DNA from 3 places in the Sulfitobacter sp. UBA4523 genome. Region 1 is predicted to be linked to each of the others. Evidence: riboswitches for the same ligand, from Rfam matches in the RefSeq annotation. Region 1 holds a riboswitch; each other region holds the start of a gene.
The links. A riboswitch is a leader RNA that binds a small molecule or an ion and turns the genes downstream of it on or off. The one in region 1 is predicted to bind cobalamin.
Positions count from the first base shown of each region.

Region 1 (5,315 bases):
ATTGCGACGGGCTGACGTATCCCACATCGACCGCCGCTTCGTTCACGGACATGCCGCCTGCGATCTTCATCGCCGCATTGTTGAGCCGCATGGATTTGACAAACTGGATCGGGGCCATCGTCGTCACCTGCTTGAACTTGCGGTGAAAGGCGGCGCGGCTCATCCCGGCGCGGGACGCCATATCATCAATAGAGATCGGCGCGTCCAGGTGAGAGGATACATGCGCGATCGACCGTGCAATCGCATTGCCCGCGCCGAAGGCCTGTCTGGCAAAGCGCCCTGCCTCGCCCTTCAGGATCGCGTAGTAAAGCTCGCGCAGCCGTGCCTCGCCAAGGATCGCCGTATCCGCCGGATTGCCACCCAATTGCAGCAAACGCAGCAGCGCGTCGGCAAAGACATCATCCCATGCGGCCAGCCTGATCCCCTGCGCGCGTAAACCGCCTTTGACCTCGGGAATCACATTGCCGGTATTTTCCATCTCCATCGACAGTTCTGTCATCATCCGCTTATCGAGCGAAATGATAGCCCCGTAGAGCGGGCTTTCGGCAGAGGCGGTCGGCGTGCCGGCCTTCACCGGCATCGACATCGGGCAGCACATATATCGGCTGTCGTCATAGATGTACCTGTGCCCGTCCAGCACGGCCTCTTTCGCCCCGCTGACGATAGCAATAACGCTGGGTTCATAGACCGCCGGCACGCACGGAATCGCCTGCGTGGCCCGAAACAGGCGCACCCCGTCAATGCCGGTTCCCGTCAGCCCCTCTTGGGTCGCGTTGTTCCGGATTAGCTGTCTGATCTGGTCTTTGCTCATGAGGGCAATCTACTGCGTCACATTAGCCTTTCGCAAGCGCGTGATACAATCAGGCAAGTATTCGCGACGATCTCGCCTGTTTTGAGAGACAGCCGAGAGCTATTTACCCTTCAACACCAAACACAGCGCGCATCGCTGCCGCGCTGACATCGAAAAGGAACATGACGATGAAGGACACGACTTTCGGACCCAAAGGCTGGACACCTGATCGCCTTGGATCGCTCAAGGGGAAAACATATCTCATCACCGGCACGACGGCCGGTGCGGGCTTTCAGGCCACGCGCATCCTGCTGTCCAAGGGGGCAAAAGTCGTCATGCTGAACCGCAACGCCGACAAATCCATCGCCGCGGTCAAAACGCTCAAGGACACGTTCGGTCCCAACGCCGAGGTGAGCTTTGTGCGGATGGATCTGTCAGATCTGGCCAGCGTGCGCGCCGCGGCGGAGGAGGTACAACGCACCGTTCCCCGGATTGACGCGCTGATCTGCAACGCAGCCATCGCTCAGGTGCCGACACAGCAGCTGACCGTTGACGGGTTCGAAAGCCAGCTTGGCACCAACCACTATGGGCACTTCCTGCTGTGCGGAATGCTGTTTGATCGCATTCAGGAAAGCGCGGGCCGCATCGTCGTGGTGTCCAGCCTCGGGTACAACATGGGGATCAAGACGATCCAGTTTGACGATATGAACTGGGACAAGAACTATAGCGCCAACGCGGTCTACAGCCAAAGCAAGCTGGCGCAGATGATGTTTGCCTATGAGCTTCAGGACCGGCTGAAAGCCACCGACAGCCGCGTTGAGGTATACGTCTGCCACCCCGGCGCGTCGGCGACCTCGCTGATCAGCACAAGCGGCGGGCTTTTCACACGGGTCACCTGGTGGATGATGAGCAAGACGCCAATGGTGCAATCCGCCGAAAAAGGCGCGTATCCCGAGGTCATGTGCGCGACCGAAGACGGGTTGGCGCAGCGCGCGCTTTATGGCCCGACCGGATGGCTGCAAACCGGAGGGCCCGTTGGCAAAGGCACGCTGAACCCCCATGCCTACGACAAACCCGTGATGGAAAAACTCTGGACCGTCTCCGAAAAAGCGACAGGTTTTCACTGGGAAATCTAAGGGAAACGCGCGCCCGCATCCCGAGCGCGGCGCGCGTTTCACACGGCGATTCCCCCTCGCCATACGCCCCTTGGAATACGGCATCAGAAGATGTGATTTTTTTGCTGTATTTCCCCGCTTTCTCATGCGGCTTGCACTTGTGCCCGCCGATGGCTTTGCCTAAAGAAGCGCTCACAAGTTAAGTGGCCCGTTCGTCTATCGGTTAGGACGTCAGGTTTTCAACCTGAAAAGAGGGGTTCGACTCCCCTACGGGCTGCCACTTGGTTTTCCATCCGTTTGTTATTTGCCTCTCGCCCGTTCTGCGGACCCGTGGCCCGCGTTATTTGCCTTTGCCCCGCGATGACGACCGCAAAAACGCAACTTGACGGGTGGGCGGACAACTGTCATCGAAACCGGGTCGGTTTCCTTCGGGAAATAATAGGGAATTCGCCATCCGCGCTTTGGTGTGGATGAACCGGAACTGCCCCCGCAACTGTAGACGGTGAGCTACCTCCATCATGCCACTGGGCCTCAAGGTCCGGGAAGGCGGGGACAGCCGCGATCCGTCAGTCAGGAGACCTGCCGACACTGAACCTGAAACACCGGGCGGGGTTGCTCGGGAGAGGATGATGATGGGACCGGATCTTACCACACGCGCAGACCGAAATGCGCCCGCGCGCCATTTGGCCGGCCCCTTCTCTTTCTATTCAAAGACCCCGGCATCGGACCAACCGGAGCCCTTGATATGAAAACATTTTTTTCCAGCCTGACCCTGATTGCGAGCCTTGCGGCCAGCACCGCGCTTGGCGCAGAGACAGACTATCCGCTGACCATCGACAACTGCGGCCATACGCTCAGCTTTGACGCGGCACCCCAGACCACTGTGACCATCGGACAATCCACGACAGAGATCCTGTATCTGCTGGGTCAGCAGGACCGGATCGCGGGAACCTCTGTCTGGTTCAGCCCCGTTTTGCCAGAGTTCAAAGAGACAAACGATGCGATTGAACGGCTGGCGGATAACGATCCCAGCTTTGAAAGCGTGTTGGGCAAACGCCCTGATCTGGTCACCGTGATGTATGAATGGCACGTCGGCCCCGAAGGTATGGTCGGCACCCGCGACAGCTTTCACGAGGTGGGCGTGCCGACCTATGTGATGCCCACCGATTGCGCGGCCAAGGATAACTCTGTCGGCGCGGACGGCACGCGATCCGAACTGTTCACGACCCAGCAGTTGTATACCAGCATCGAAGAGCTCGCCCTCATCTACAACGCGCAAGACGCTGGTGCCACGCTGCTTGCAGACCTGCAATCGCGCGAGGCAAAGGCGGTCGAGAAAGCCAAATCGCTGAACCTGCCGCAAGGCACCTCGGCGCTGTTCTGGTTCTCGTCCTCCGAGATGGCGGCGGACCCTTATGTGGCAGGTCAACAGGGTGTGCCCGCCTATATGATGGACAAGCTTGGCGTTGAAAACGTCGTGACCTCGGCCGAGGAATGGCCGCTGGTCGGATGGGAGACTCTGGCGAAATCCGACCCGACTTTCATCGTGCTCGCCAAAATGGACCGCCGCCGCTTCCCTGCGGATGACATCGAGAAAAAGCGCGCCTTCCTGATGAACGATCCCGTCGCCCGCGAGATGACCGCGGTGAAAGAGGGCCGCATCATCACCATGGACGCCCATGCGATGGACCCGACCGTGCGTGCGATCTATGCGCTGGAAACGATGGCTGACGCGCTGTCCGGTTTCGATCTGGCCGAATGACCGCAATCGACCGCTCTGTGATGCGCAGGCCGCAGTGGCACTGGTGGGTGATCATCCCGCCGGTGCTGCTGGCCGCATTGCTGTTTGGTGCGGCCATCGGCGAGGTCTCTATCCCGCCGCTGGTGGTGCTGAAGGTGCTGGCCAACAAGGCGCTGAACGCGGGCTATGCGGTCGACAAGATCGACGAGGGCATCGTGTGGAACTACCGCATGGCGCGGGCCGTGGTGGCGATGTGCTGCGGCGCCGGTCTGGCGCTGTCGGGCGTCGTGTTGCAAGCACTGCTGCGCAATGCGCTGGCGGATCCCTATCTGCTGGGCATCTCTGCGGGGGCGTCCACAGGCGCTGTTGCGGTAACCATCCTCGGGCTGGGGGGTGGTGCCATCTCGCTGTCTATCGGTGCGTTCAGCGGGGCGCTGGTGGCTTTCGCTTTTGTCGCCTTGCTGGCGCAGGCGGCGGGCGGCGGTGTGGGCCTGCGGGCCGCGGGCGTGATCGTGCTGGCCGGTATTGCGGGCAGCCAGATGTTCAACGCCCTGACCGCGCTGATGATCACGAAATCGGCCAATGCCGAACAGGCCCGTGCTATCATGTTCTGGCTTTTGGGGAATATGTCGGGCGTGCGCTGGCCCGATGTCCTAAGCGCCCTGCCCGCGGCGGTGATCGGGCTGCTGGCCTGTCTGTGGCACGCCCGCGCGCTGGATGCCTTTACCTTCGGCAGCGACAGCGCCGCGTCCTTGGGCATTCCGGTGCGCCGCGTGCAGCTGCTGCTGATCGGCACGGCGGCGCTGGTCACGGCGGTGATGGTCTCGGTGGTGGGTGCGATCGGCTTTGTCGGGCTGGTGATTCCCCATGCCATGCGCATCGTCGTGGGGCATCGTCATGCGATCCTTGTGCCTGCTTCCGCACTGGCGGGGGCGGTGTTTCTGGTCTTTGCCGATGTGATTTCGCGGGTGATTGTACCGGGCCAAGTGCTGCCCATCGGCGTGGTGACCGCTTTGGTCGGCGCGCCGGTCTTTGCACTGATCCTGATTGGCAAAAGGACGTCGCCATGATTCTGTCCTGTCACGAACTGGGCTGGCGGGTGCGCAACCGCGCCATCGTCGATGACGTGTCCCTGTCCTTGCGTCCGGGCGAAAAGCTGGGGCTGATCGGGCCGAACGGGTCGGGCAAATCCACGTTGCTGCATATGCTTGCCGGTATTCAGAAACCCTCGCGCGGGCGGGTCGAGCTGGACGGCGCACCGCTTGCGAAGATGCGCCAGCGCGACATTGCACAGCGGCTGGCGCTGGTCGAACAACACGCCGATACCGCAGATCGCATCACCGTGCGCCATGCCGTTGAACTGGGCCGCACCCCGTGGTTGTCCGCCCTGCGCGGGTGGAGCGCAGGGGACGACGCCATCGTCACGCAGGCGCTGGCGGATGTGGATCTGTCGGGCTTTGGCGACCGCCACTGGCATACGCTGTCGGGCGGTGAACAACAGCGCGTTCATATCGCCCGTGCACTGGCCCAAAGGCCGCAAGTGCTGCTGCTGGACGAGCCGACGAACCATCTGGATATCCGCCACCAGCTGTCGATCCTCGAGCTGATCCAGCGCTTGCCGACAACGGCGATCATCGCCCTGCACGACTTGAACCAAGCCACGCTCTGC
Region 1 is NZ_DGMH01000044.1:29,792-35,106, reverse strand. Features, by position in the region: gene B3849_RS10550 (AraC family transcriptional regulator) at 1-811, opposite strand, end outside; gene B3849_RS10545 (SDR family oxidoreductase) at 979-1,926, shown strand; tRNA gene B3849_RS10540 (tRNA-Glu) at 2,111-2,185, shown strand; cobalamin riboswitch at 2,308-2,506, shown strand; gene B3849_RS10535 (ABC transporter substrate-binding protein) at 2,651-3,667, shown strand; gene B3849_RS10530 (FecCD family ABC transporter permease) at 3,688-4,716, shown strand; gene B3849_RS10525 (ABC transporter ATP-binding protein) at 4,713-5,315, shown strand, end outside.

Region 2 (5,315 bases), on a different contig from region 1:
GGCGTCGATCGGGCGCGCGAAGCGCCCGTTAATGCAGCGTCGGTGCTGCTTCCATTTGCGCGACCTCGCTTGGTGCGCTCAGGCGCATCCGCTTGAGCGCCAGCCCGAAATCCGCAGCAAGCGATGCCACCAGCGGGGCCATATCGGCGCGAACCAGCAGGGTCGCGATCAGCATCGCGTCTTCGCGCTGTCCGTCCGTGGCTGTCGCGATGAAGTTCGCAAAGCAGGATTCGTCCGATCCCAGACATTTGCACGTGACCGAATGGCGCATCAAAGGCCGCCGCCCGAACCGTGCACAAAGCGAGCATAGCTGTTCAAACGTAGCGAGCGCCTTGCTCCCGTTGGTATGGCCGAGGACGCTGGCAAAATCGCTGCTGACTTTTTCCTGTGCGTCAGGCCCGTCACACCACATCCGCAAATAGATGACCGACGCGGCCTGAAGGCTGTCCAACTCTGTGATGAACCCTACCGGGGCACCGCCGGGGTGCTGATGTGCGTCATTCATTTGGTCAGGATCAATTTGCCAGCGCGTGTGATTCGCAGGGTGTAGGTCTGGGTATCCAGCACGATTTGGGCGAGATCTCCGCCTTCGGTCAGGTCGCGGGCAGAGTAGGTCGGCAGCGCGTTCATCGGGGCTTGGGTCTTTGGGGGGGCATGAAATGTCATAGGGCTGCTCTATCAATGGTCATGGAAAAGGAACGTTGCACGCGGCACCGATCATCAGGCAGCCCTGCGGCTTGGTCCTGACGGTGAACGGCAGTCTGCGTTCTGGGGAATGGTCTCATCGTGGGACTCCTCACATCATATGTGTCGGGCGTCCCCGTGATCACGGGCGGGGTGGCTAGACGTTTCCATAAACCTGATTGAAATTATAGGTTATGTCAATCCGACAGTTTTAGTCAGAATACTTTGGGCGCATTTTTGTTTGTCTGTGCCGTGCAAAAGAATACCCCCCGCAGCACGGGGCGGCGGGGGGTATAAGGCGCTTTGACTGGCAAAGCACAAACGTCGGTAAGGGTTGCGTTATTGCGTCTTCATCTCGGCGCGCAGGCCGCGGAAGATTGCGTAGCACAGGAACAGCAGCACCACAGTAAAGGGCAATCCGGTAGAGATAACCATCGACTGAAGCGACTTGAGCCCACCTGCAGACAGCAGCAATACGATCGCTACGGCACCTTCGAAGATGCACCAGAACACGCGCTGTGGCGCAGGTGCATCAACCTTGCCGCCTGCCGTGATCGTATCGATCACCAGCGAGCCGGAGTCAGACGAGGTCACGAAGAACACAATGACCAAGACGATCCCGATCAGCGATGTGATCCCGGCAAGTGGCAGCGCGTCCAGCATGGCGAACAATTGGCGTGGCAGCTCGGCTTCTTGTGCGGCGGTGTAGCCGTCGCTGATCACCTGATCAATCGCAACGCCGCCAAAGACGCTCATCCACAGGACGCAAACGAGGCTCGGGATCAGCAGAACGCAGGTCAGGAACTCACGTACGGAACGGCCACGGCTGACGCGGGCGATGAACATGCCGACGAAAGGGGACCAGCTGATCCACCATGCCCAGTAGAACGATGTCCAGCCTTGCATAAAGTTGACGTCTTCACGGCCGATCGGATTGGACAGACCGGGCAGATATTCCACATAGGCCAGCAGCGATGACCCGAAGGTCGACAGGATCGCCAGCGTAGGTCCGACCAGCAGCACGAAGGCCAACAGCAAAAACGCCAGACCCATGTTGATCTCTGACAGGACTTTGACCCCGCCATCAAGGCCGCGCAGCACGGACACGGTCGCAATCGCGGTGATGCCGGTGATCAGCAGAACCTGAGTTGTTGGACCAACCGCCACACCAAAGAGCTCGTTCAAGCCCGCGTTGGCTTGCGTGGCGCCCAGACCAAGCGATGTCGCCAGACCGAAGAGCGTTGCAAATACGGCGAGAATGTCGATCACGTGACCGGGCCAGCCCCAGACGCGTTCCCCCAAGATCGGGTAAAAGGCAGAGCGGATGGTCAGGGGAAGGCCCTTGTTGTAGCTGAACAGCGCCAGCGCCAGCCCAACAACGGCATAGATCGCCCAAGGGTGCAGGCCCCAGTGGTAGATCGTGGCCGCCATACCCAAACGAACCGCTTCGGCCTGATCGCCCGCGGCCGCGCCCAAAGGTGCCCAATCGGTGCGCAGGCCATCTTCGCCAACAGCGGTGCCGCCCATGGAGCTCGAGAAATGCGATAGCGGTTCAGAGACGCCATAGAACATCAGACCGATGCCCATGCCCGCCGCGAACAGCATCGAGAACCATCCAAGGTAGGTGTAGTCGGGGCTTGCTTCGGCCCCGCCAAGACGCACACGGCCCAAAGGCGTGACGATCAGGAACAGGCAGAATAGCACAAAGATGTTGCCGGCAGAGATAAAGAACCAGTCAAAGCCCTTTGTCACCGACGAGAACAGCCATGTGAACAGCGCGCCAGACTGTTCGGGCAGCGCGAGTGTATAGAATACAAAGGCAACAATACACACACCCGAGATCGCGAAGACCGGGTTGTGAATGTCGAAGCCGAAGGGCCCCACGCTGCCTTCTTTGTTGTCTTGGCCGATCTCGTAATCCGTGTCGATTACGGCAGCGGCACCGTCGGGTGTCGGGATACCCGGCGACGTTTCATCTGTCATTAGATGCTCTCCATTTTATGTATTTGCGACTAATCATAGCGCAACTCCGACAAAACGACCACCGCTGCGCGGGAAATAAGTAAATGAATATCATGGCTTAGCCCCCGGAAGCGGGCTTGACGCCCCATTTGCGGGTCGCGGGCTATGCGTTTTTTCCGTGGTTTACCGCGAATCCCCTCTTTGGATTCGCGTGAAACACCGGGGCCGTTCCGCGTGCCACACTGCCCACGCCCGTCTGAACGGAGGGGGCAACCGCACCGCGGGATAGCGCCCTATCCCAAAAGATATGCCGCCCTATCCGTCCATGGCCCCGACCCACCTGCTTGCGCAAATGAAAGCGCGGGCGTCTGCGGTCACCATGGTCCCATGACAAATTTTTTCATCATGGGGGATGATATGAAAGTTACTTGCACACTACCAATTATCGCAACCGCGGCACTTCTGGCCGCTACTACTGTCAGCGCCGAAGGGTTCAGCCTGTCCGGTGCGCGCTCTGCCATGCAAAGCGACATCTCGTTCAACGTCATGCAATCCGCAGGGCAGGGCCAGATCAAGCTGCGCCATAAGATCCAGCCCAAAGCGCAGGTCCGGTCCAAAACCGTGAGCAGCCGCAGCCGGTCTTTCCAAGAGCTCAGCGGGGTCAGCACTGCCGCGGACCTCAAAAGCCTCATCGCTTGGGCCGAAGCAGGTCCGAAGGGCTATGACGCCGTGCAATACGGGGCCAAACGGCTGCCGCCACAGCGTCCGACGCAAATGACCATCGGCGAGATCTACCGCTGGATCGACCGCACGCCGGGCCAACCGCATGCCATCGGTCGATACCAATTCATTCCATCCACGCTGCGCAGTCTGGTGCGACAGGCGGGCCTGAGCAAGAATGACCGCTTTACCTCGGCGGTGCAGGACGGGCTGGCGGATATCCTTTTGGTCGATGCGGGGTTTAACGCGTTCAAGAAGGGCAAGATCAGCCGCCACCGCTTTATGGAAAACCTCGCACGTATCTGGGCCGGTTTCCCGACCTCTAACGGGCGGTCCTATTATCACGGCTATGCAGGCAACAAGGCCGTCATCTCGTGGAACGAGTTCGACGCCGTGATGAAGAAGATTTTCGCAACCAAACGCGGCTGATCCCCGCGTTAGGGCTTGTTCCGGGCGGACAGCCGTGGCCCAATGTCCGGGTCTGGTGTCCGCCTCGCGGAAGAATCGGGAAGCTGGTGAAACTCCGGCACGTGCCCAACGCTGTAATGGGGATGGTTTGCGCATAGGCCACTGGAATATTCTGGGAAGGCGCGCGGACCAGACGACCCTAAGTCAGAAGACCGGCCAGACAGTACAGCTTGCCCCGCATGGACAGCGGGATTGGCGCTTAAATGTATTGTTGGGGACTGAACAATGCCGATACCCTCTGCGCTGGCACCCGCCGCGCCCTTTTCAGATGCTGAACGCGACGCCGTCTACAAGGCGATCTTTACCCGCCGCGATGTACGCGATCAGTTTTTACCCGATCCACTGGCCGAGGATGTGTTGCACCGCATACTGACCGCCGCGCATCACGCACCGTCCGTCGGGTTGTCACAGCCGTGGAATTTCATCGTCATCCGCGATCAGGCCGCACGCGATCAGGTCTGGCAAGCCTTCAACCGCGCCAACGAGGAAGCCGCCCAGATGTTCGAGGGCGACCGCCAGACAAGCTACAGGTCGCTGAAGCTCGAAGGTATCCGCAAGGCACCGGTCAATATATGCGTGACCTGTGACCGCAGCCGTGGCGGCAAGGTCGTGCTGGGGCGCACCCATAATCAAAGCATGGATCTTTATAGCACCGTCTGCGCGATCCAGAACCTCTGGCTTGCCGCCCGCGCCGAGGGCATCGGGATGGGCTGGGTCAGCGTGTTCCGCGATGCCGATCTGCGTGATCTGCTGAAGATCCCCGACCGGATAGAAATCGTCGGCTACCTCTGTCTGGGCCACGTGGACGAGCTTTACCAGACGCCCGAACTTGAGGTGAAAGGCTGGAGCAAACGGCTCCCCGTGGACGAGATGATCTTTGACGGTACGTGGCAGGGCGACCCGTAGTCACCGCCCGTCCCGCGCACGTTGTCATCTCCCGCAGTACGGGTAATTTGCGCGGTCAGCGGAACTATGCCGGTTCCCTGACGTTGCCTTTGTGAAGCCAGTGCATCCCGCGTCTGGCACGCAAAGAGGAAGTATTCAAAATGGGCGGTATCATTTATCTCGTTGGTCTTGTGGTCGTGGTTATGGCGGTGCTGTCGCTGGTCGGTTTGGCGTAATCAAACGCCGGGGAGGCATTTACATGAACACGACACTCACTGAAAAAACTGCCGATGGATCCTATGTCGACTGGCCCGCAATTTTCGCGGGCACTGTTGTCGCTGTGGCGATCGGCCTTTTGCTGACCACCTTCGGCGCGGCACTTGGCCTGTCGTCGATTACGCTGGACGGAACCGACAACTCATCGACGCTTGAACTGGTGCTGACCGCGCTGTGGATGGTGATCACGCTGGTCGCCTCTTATCTGGCCGGTGGTTATATCGCGGGCCGCATGCGCCGCCGCGTCGAAAGCGCTACGGATGATGAAGTCACTGCACGTGACGGGATCAACGGTCTGGTTGTTTGGGGCCTCGGCTCTG
Region 2 is NZ_DGMH01000066.1:103,302-108,616, reverse strand. Features, by position in the region: gene B3849_RS16495 (hypothetical protein) at 29-505, opposite strand; gene hemP (hemin uptake protein HemP) at 502-666, opposite strand; gene B3849_RS16485 (BCCT family transporter) at 1,024-2,667, opposite strand; gene B3849_RS16480 (hypothetical protein) at 3,034-3,795, shown strand; cobalamin riboswitch at 3,832-4,008, shown strand; gene bluB (5,6-dimethylbenzimidazole synthase) at 4,060-4,740, shown strand; gene B3849_RS16470 (hypothetical protein) at 4,979-5,315, shown strand, end outside.
Region 2: linked by a shared signal. The riboswitch ahead of bluB (5,6-dimethylbenzimidazole synthase) and the one ahead of B3849_RS10535 (ABC transporter substrate-binding protein) in region 1 are both predicted to bind cobalamin.

Region 3 (5,315 bases), on a different contig from region 1:
ACGGCACGGCCCCCGATGCGCTGGCCGATCTGCCCCTGCCCGCTGCGGTCTTTCTGGGGGGTGGCGCGTCAGAGGATGTCTTGCAGGCGATCTGGCGCAGGATCACGCCGGGCACGCGGCTGGTGGCGAATGCGGTGGCGCTTGAAACCCAAGCCTTGCTGATCCGCTGGCACGGGATGCACGGCGGGCAATTGCTGCGGATCGACTTGGCGCAGGCGGCCCCCTTGGGGACCATGCAGGGCTGGCACCCCAGCCGCCCGCAACTGCAATGGAGCGTGACCCGATGATCGTCGCGGGCATAGGATTGCGCGCGGATGCGACCGAGGCGGATTTACACGCGGCTCTTGCGCTGACGCGGCGCACGCCGGACACGCTCGCGACCCTCGCGATCAAGGTGACGCCAGCGCTACGGCGCTTTGCCGACAGTCTGGGATTGCCGCTGATCGAACTGTCGGAAGCCGATATCGCAGACATCCCGACGCGCACCGTGTCACCGCGCGTGCAGGCGCGGTTCGGGACCGGATCACTTGCCGAGGCCGCCGCATTGCGCGTTGCCGGTCGCGGTGCCAAATTGACGACCTTGCGTGTGGCCAGCCCCAATGGCATGGCCACCGTAGCTATCGCGGAAGGAATTGCCCCATGACTGTTCACTTTATCGGCGCGGGCCCCGGTGCCCCTGATCTGCTGACCCTGCGGGGGCGCGACCTGATCGCGGCCTGCCCTGTGTGTCTGTATGCCGGATCGTTGGTCCCGTCTGAGCTGCTGTCCTACTGCCCTGCGGATGCGAAGATCGTGAACACCGCGTCGCTGTCGCTGGACGAGATCATGGCAGAGATCAAGGCCGCCGATGATGCGGGGCAGGATGTGGCGCGGCTTCATTCGGGTGATCTGTCGGTCTGGTCCGCCATGGGCGAGCAGCTGCGCCGCTTGCGCGAGTTGGACATCGACTATGACATCACCCCCGGCGTGCCCGCCTTTGCCGCTGCCGCAGCTGCCTTGGGGAACGAGCTGACGCTGCCCGGTGTGGCGCAGTCGCTTGTTCTCACGCGGACCTCGGGGCGGGCGTCAGCCATGCCCGAGGGTGAAACGCTCGAGAATTTTGCCGCCACGGGTGCCACGCTGGCGATCCACCTGTCGGTACATGTGCTGGATGATGTGGTCGCGCGGCTCACCCCTCATTACGGAGAGGACTGCCCCGTCGCCATCGTCTGGCGCGCAAGCTGGCCGGATCAACGGGTGGTGCGGGCGACCTTGGGCAGCGTGATTGACGCCACCGACGGCGAACGCGGGCGCACGGCGCTGATCCTTGTCGGCCGCGCGCTGACGGCAGAGGAGTTCCGCGAAAGCTGTCTGTACGCGGGCGATTACGACCGCCGCTTCCGCCCCGTCGGCACAGAGCCGCGCTTTCCCGAGGGCACAGAATGATCGAGACAACGCAACTGCCCAAGGGCCTGATGATCTCGGCCCCGGCGTCGGGCACGGGCAAGACCACGTTGATGCTGGGCCTGCTCAACGCGCTCAGCCGGCGCGGCGTCGACGTGCGCCCGTTCAAGAGCGGGCCGGATTACATCGACCCCGGCTTCCACCGCGCGGCCTGCGGGCGGTCGTCCTATAATATCGACAGTTGGGCCATGGGATCGGGTGTGTTGTGCAATCTGATCGGCACCGCCCATGGCGGCGATCTGGCCCTGATCGAAGGGTCAATGGGGCTGTTTGACGGTGTGGCGCAACCGGGGGAAACCTCGAACGGGGCGAGCGCCGATATCTCTGCCATGACGGGCTGGCCGGTGGTGTTGCTGCTGGATGTATCGGGTCAGGCGCAATCGGCTGCGGCCACCGCCCTTGGGTTCAAGACGATGCGCCCGGATGTGCATGTCGCGGGTGTGGTGCTGAACAAGGTCGCCAGCCCCCGTCACGAGGCGCTGCTGCGTCTGGGGATGGAGCAGGTCGGCATCCCCGTTCTGGGCGCGCTGCCCCGACAGGGATCGGTCACGCTGCCGGAACGCCACTTGGGTCTGGTGCAGGCCGAGGAACAGCCCGAGCTGATGAAGCTGCTGGATGCGGCAGGTGATTTCATCGCGCAACATATCGATCTTGATCTGATCGTCTCTGCCGCCCAAGGGCGCAGTATTCCCGACGGGCCAGATGTGCTGCCCCCGCCCCCCGGTCAACGGATCGCTTTGGCCAAAGACGCCGCGTTTTCGTTCATCTATCCGCATTTGCTGGACCACTGGATCGCCGCGGGTGCGCAGGTGTTGCCCTTCTCGCCGCTGGCGGATGAGGCACCGGACGACAGCGCCGACATCTGCTGGTTGCCCGGCGGCTATCCCGAGCTGCATGCCGGACGCCTTGCCGCTGCCGCGCAGTTCCGCGACAGCCTGCAAAAGTTCGCCACGACGCGCCCGGTGCATGGGGAATGCGGGGGCTATATGGCGATGGGGGCCGGATTGGTCGACAAGGAAGGCGTGCGGCATCAGATGGCGGGGCTGCTGGGGCTGGAAACCAGCTATGAGAAGCGCAAGATGCATCTGGGCTACCGGCTTGCCACGCTGAACGCACCCGGCCCCGGCTATGACGCGGGCGCGCGGTTGCGCGGGCATGAATTCCACTACTCGACCATCCTGTCGCAACCAGACACGCCGCTGGCGCGGGTGGTCGATGCCAATGGGGCCGAAGTGCCCGAGACAGGCTCGCGCCGCGGCCACGCGACGGGCACCTTCTTTCACCTGATCGCGGGGGCGTCATGAGCGGCTTTGTCTCTTTCGTCTCGTCCGGTCCGGGTGATCCCGAGCTGCTGACCGTGAAGGCGGTAAAGCGGTTGCAAGAGGCCGAAGTCGTTCTGTTCGACGATCTGTCGGCGGGTCCGATCCTTGAACATGTCTCGCCCGAGGCGGATCTGATCGGGGTGGGCAAACGCGCCGGACGGCTGTCTCCGAAGCAGGATCACGTGAGCCGCCTGCTGGTCGAACACGCATTGACCGGCGCGCGGGTGGTGCGGCTCAAAAGCGGGGACGCGGGCGTGTTTGGCCGGCTTGAAGAAGAGCTGACCGCGCTGAAAGCGGCAGGCGTCGCCTTCGAGATCATCCCCGGTGTGACGGCGGCGTCTTCGGCGGCGGCGGCGGCGATGATTCCGCTGACACGGCGGCTGACCGCGCGGCGGGTGCAATTCATCACCGGCCACGGCGAATCGGGTGCCTTGCCCGAAGATCTTAACATGGCGGCGCTGGCCGACCCTACGGCGACCACGGTCGTCTACATGGGCCGCCGCACCTTTGCGGGTTTCGCCGCGCGGCTGATCGCGGCGGGCTTGCCCCCCTCGACCCCTGCCCTGCTGGCAGAGGCGGTATCGACCCCCGATCAAAAGCTGAGCCGCCACACGGTTGAAAGCCTTGCCCATCTGCCGCTAGATCCCGCAACGTCAGCGCCTGCGCTGATCCTTTACGGGCCTTTGACCGAATAGATGACTTGACAAAACCGGCCCGAAAATGACCACCTATTCCGGACGGTTCCCCGTGCGCCTTCGGGCAATCGGGGTGAAAAGGGAATACGGTGCGGTGCCAAAGCAAAGGTGCCAAATCCGGAACTGCCCCCGCACCTGTAAGTGAAGAGCAACCCGCATTGCCACTGGGCCAGACCGCCTGGGAAGGCGCGGCACGCATGGACGCACAAAGTCAGGAGACCTGCCGTCATGGGGATGATCCCCGATCCAACTGGCTGCCCCCCGGGGCGGCTTTCACATTATGCCGTCGGGGAAGACGGTAAGGAGACCTGAATATGCATATCGAACCCGAAGTCGTGACCGGCGCCAAGCTGGTCCTGTCCTATGGCACCGCCGCCGGTGCTGCGGCCTATACCGCGAAAACCGCAATGGACTCTGTCCGTGAGAAAGGCGTCGTGCCTTTTGCGGGCGGGGCCGTGGTGGCCACCGCGCTGACCTTTGTCTTTTTCCAGGTCTTCCCGCATTTCCCCGTGGGCGTGAGCGAAGTGCACCTGATCCTCGGGTCGACCCTGTTCCTGCTGTTCGGCGTGGCCCCTGCGGCTGCCGGTCTGGCGCTTGGTCTGCTGGCGCAGGGCGTGTTCTTTGCCCCCATCGACCTGCCACAATACACGATGAACGTCACCACGCTGCTGGTGCCTTTGTTCATGGTCTCGGCGCTGGCCAAACGCATCATCGCGCCCAACACCGCCTATGTTGATCTGACCTATGTTCAAGCGCTCAAGCTGTCGACCGCGTTTCAGGCGGGCGTTGTGGGCTGGGTGGCGTTCTGGGCCATCTACGGTCAGGGCTTTGCCGCCAGCAACATCGCCGCTGTGGCGAGCTTTGGCGGGGCCTATATGATGGTCATCCTGATCGAGCCTCTGGTGGATCTGGCCGTGCTCGCCGCCGCGAAAACCCTGCGCGATTTCGCGGGCAGCGCGCTGTTCACCAAACGTCTGACACAGACTGCCGCTGAATAATCCAAGACCCGACGCGGCCCCCTACTCTGCGGGCCGCGTCACCCCCTGCCGGAGCCTCAAGATGTTTACGCTTTCACTGATCGGCATCGGGTCCGGCAATCCCAAACACCTGACATTACAAGCCATCGACGCGTTGAATGCCTGCGATGTGATCCTGATCCCGTCCAAGGGCGCAGGCAAAGATGATCTGGCTGGCCTACGGCACGAGATTTGCGCCCAGGTGCTGCGGTCGGACGGGCCTGAAATTCACGAATTCACCCTGCCCAAACGCGACGCCGCCAACCCTGATTATCACGCGGGCGTCCACGATTGGCATGATGCCATTGCACAGGTCTGGCTGGCCGAGATGCAGCGCACCCTGCCCCAAGGCGGCCGTGTCGGCTTCCTCGTCTGGGGGGATCCGTCGCTGTATGACAGCACCCTGCGTATTGCGGAGCGGTTGCAAAAGGCCGTCACCCTCACCGTCGATGTCGTGCCGGGGATCACCTCGCTTCAGGTACTGACGGCGGGCCATGCGATCCCGCTGAACACCATCGGCAATCCCGTCACCATCACCACCGGTCGGCAGCTGCGCGATCATGGCTGGCCGCAGGGTGTGGATACGATTGCCGTCATGCTGGACGGCACCTGCGCCTTCGAGGTGTTGCGGCAGCACAGCGACATACACATCTGGTGGACCGCCTATGCCGGCATGCCGAACGAGCGTCGCATCGCAGGCCCGCTGGATCAGGTCTGCGACCGCATCATCGCAACACGGGCAGAGGCACGCGCCGCCCATGGCTGGATCATGGATATCTACCTGCTGCGCCGGTAGACACGCGCGCTACAGCTTTTCGAGCCGTTGCAAGATTGGGCAA
Region 3 is NZ_DGMH01000064.1:37,517-42,831, forward strand. Features, by position in the region: gene cbiE (precorrin-6y C5,15-methyltransferase (decarboxylating) subunit CbiE) at 1-287, shown strand, start outside; gene B3849_RS14850 (cobalamin biosynthesis protein) at 284-643, shown strand; gene cobM (precorrin-4 C(11)-methyltransferase) at 640-1,425, shown strand; gene B3849_RS14860 (cobyrinate a,c-diamide synthase) at 1,422-2,747, shown strand; gene cobA (uroporphyrinogen-III C-methyltransferase) at 2,744-3,460, shown strand; cobalamin riboswitch at 3,489-3,702, shown strand; gene B3849_RS14870 (energy-coupling factor ABC transporter permease) at 3,775-4,458, shown strand; gene cobF (precorrin-6A synthase (deacetylating)) at 4,520-5,272, shown strand; gene cueR (Cu(I)-responsive transcriptional regulator) at 5,282-5,315, opposite strand, start outside.
Region 3: linked by a shared signal. The riboswitch ahead of B3849_RS14870 (energy-coupling factor ABC transporter permease) and the one ahead of B3849_RS10535 (ABC transporter substrate-binding protein) in region 1 are both predicted to bind cobalamin.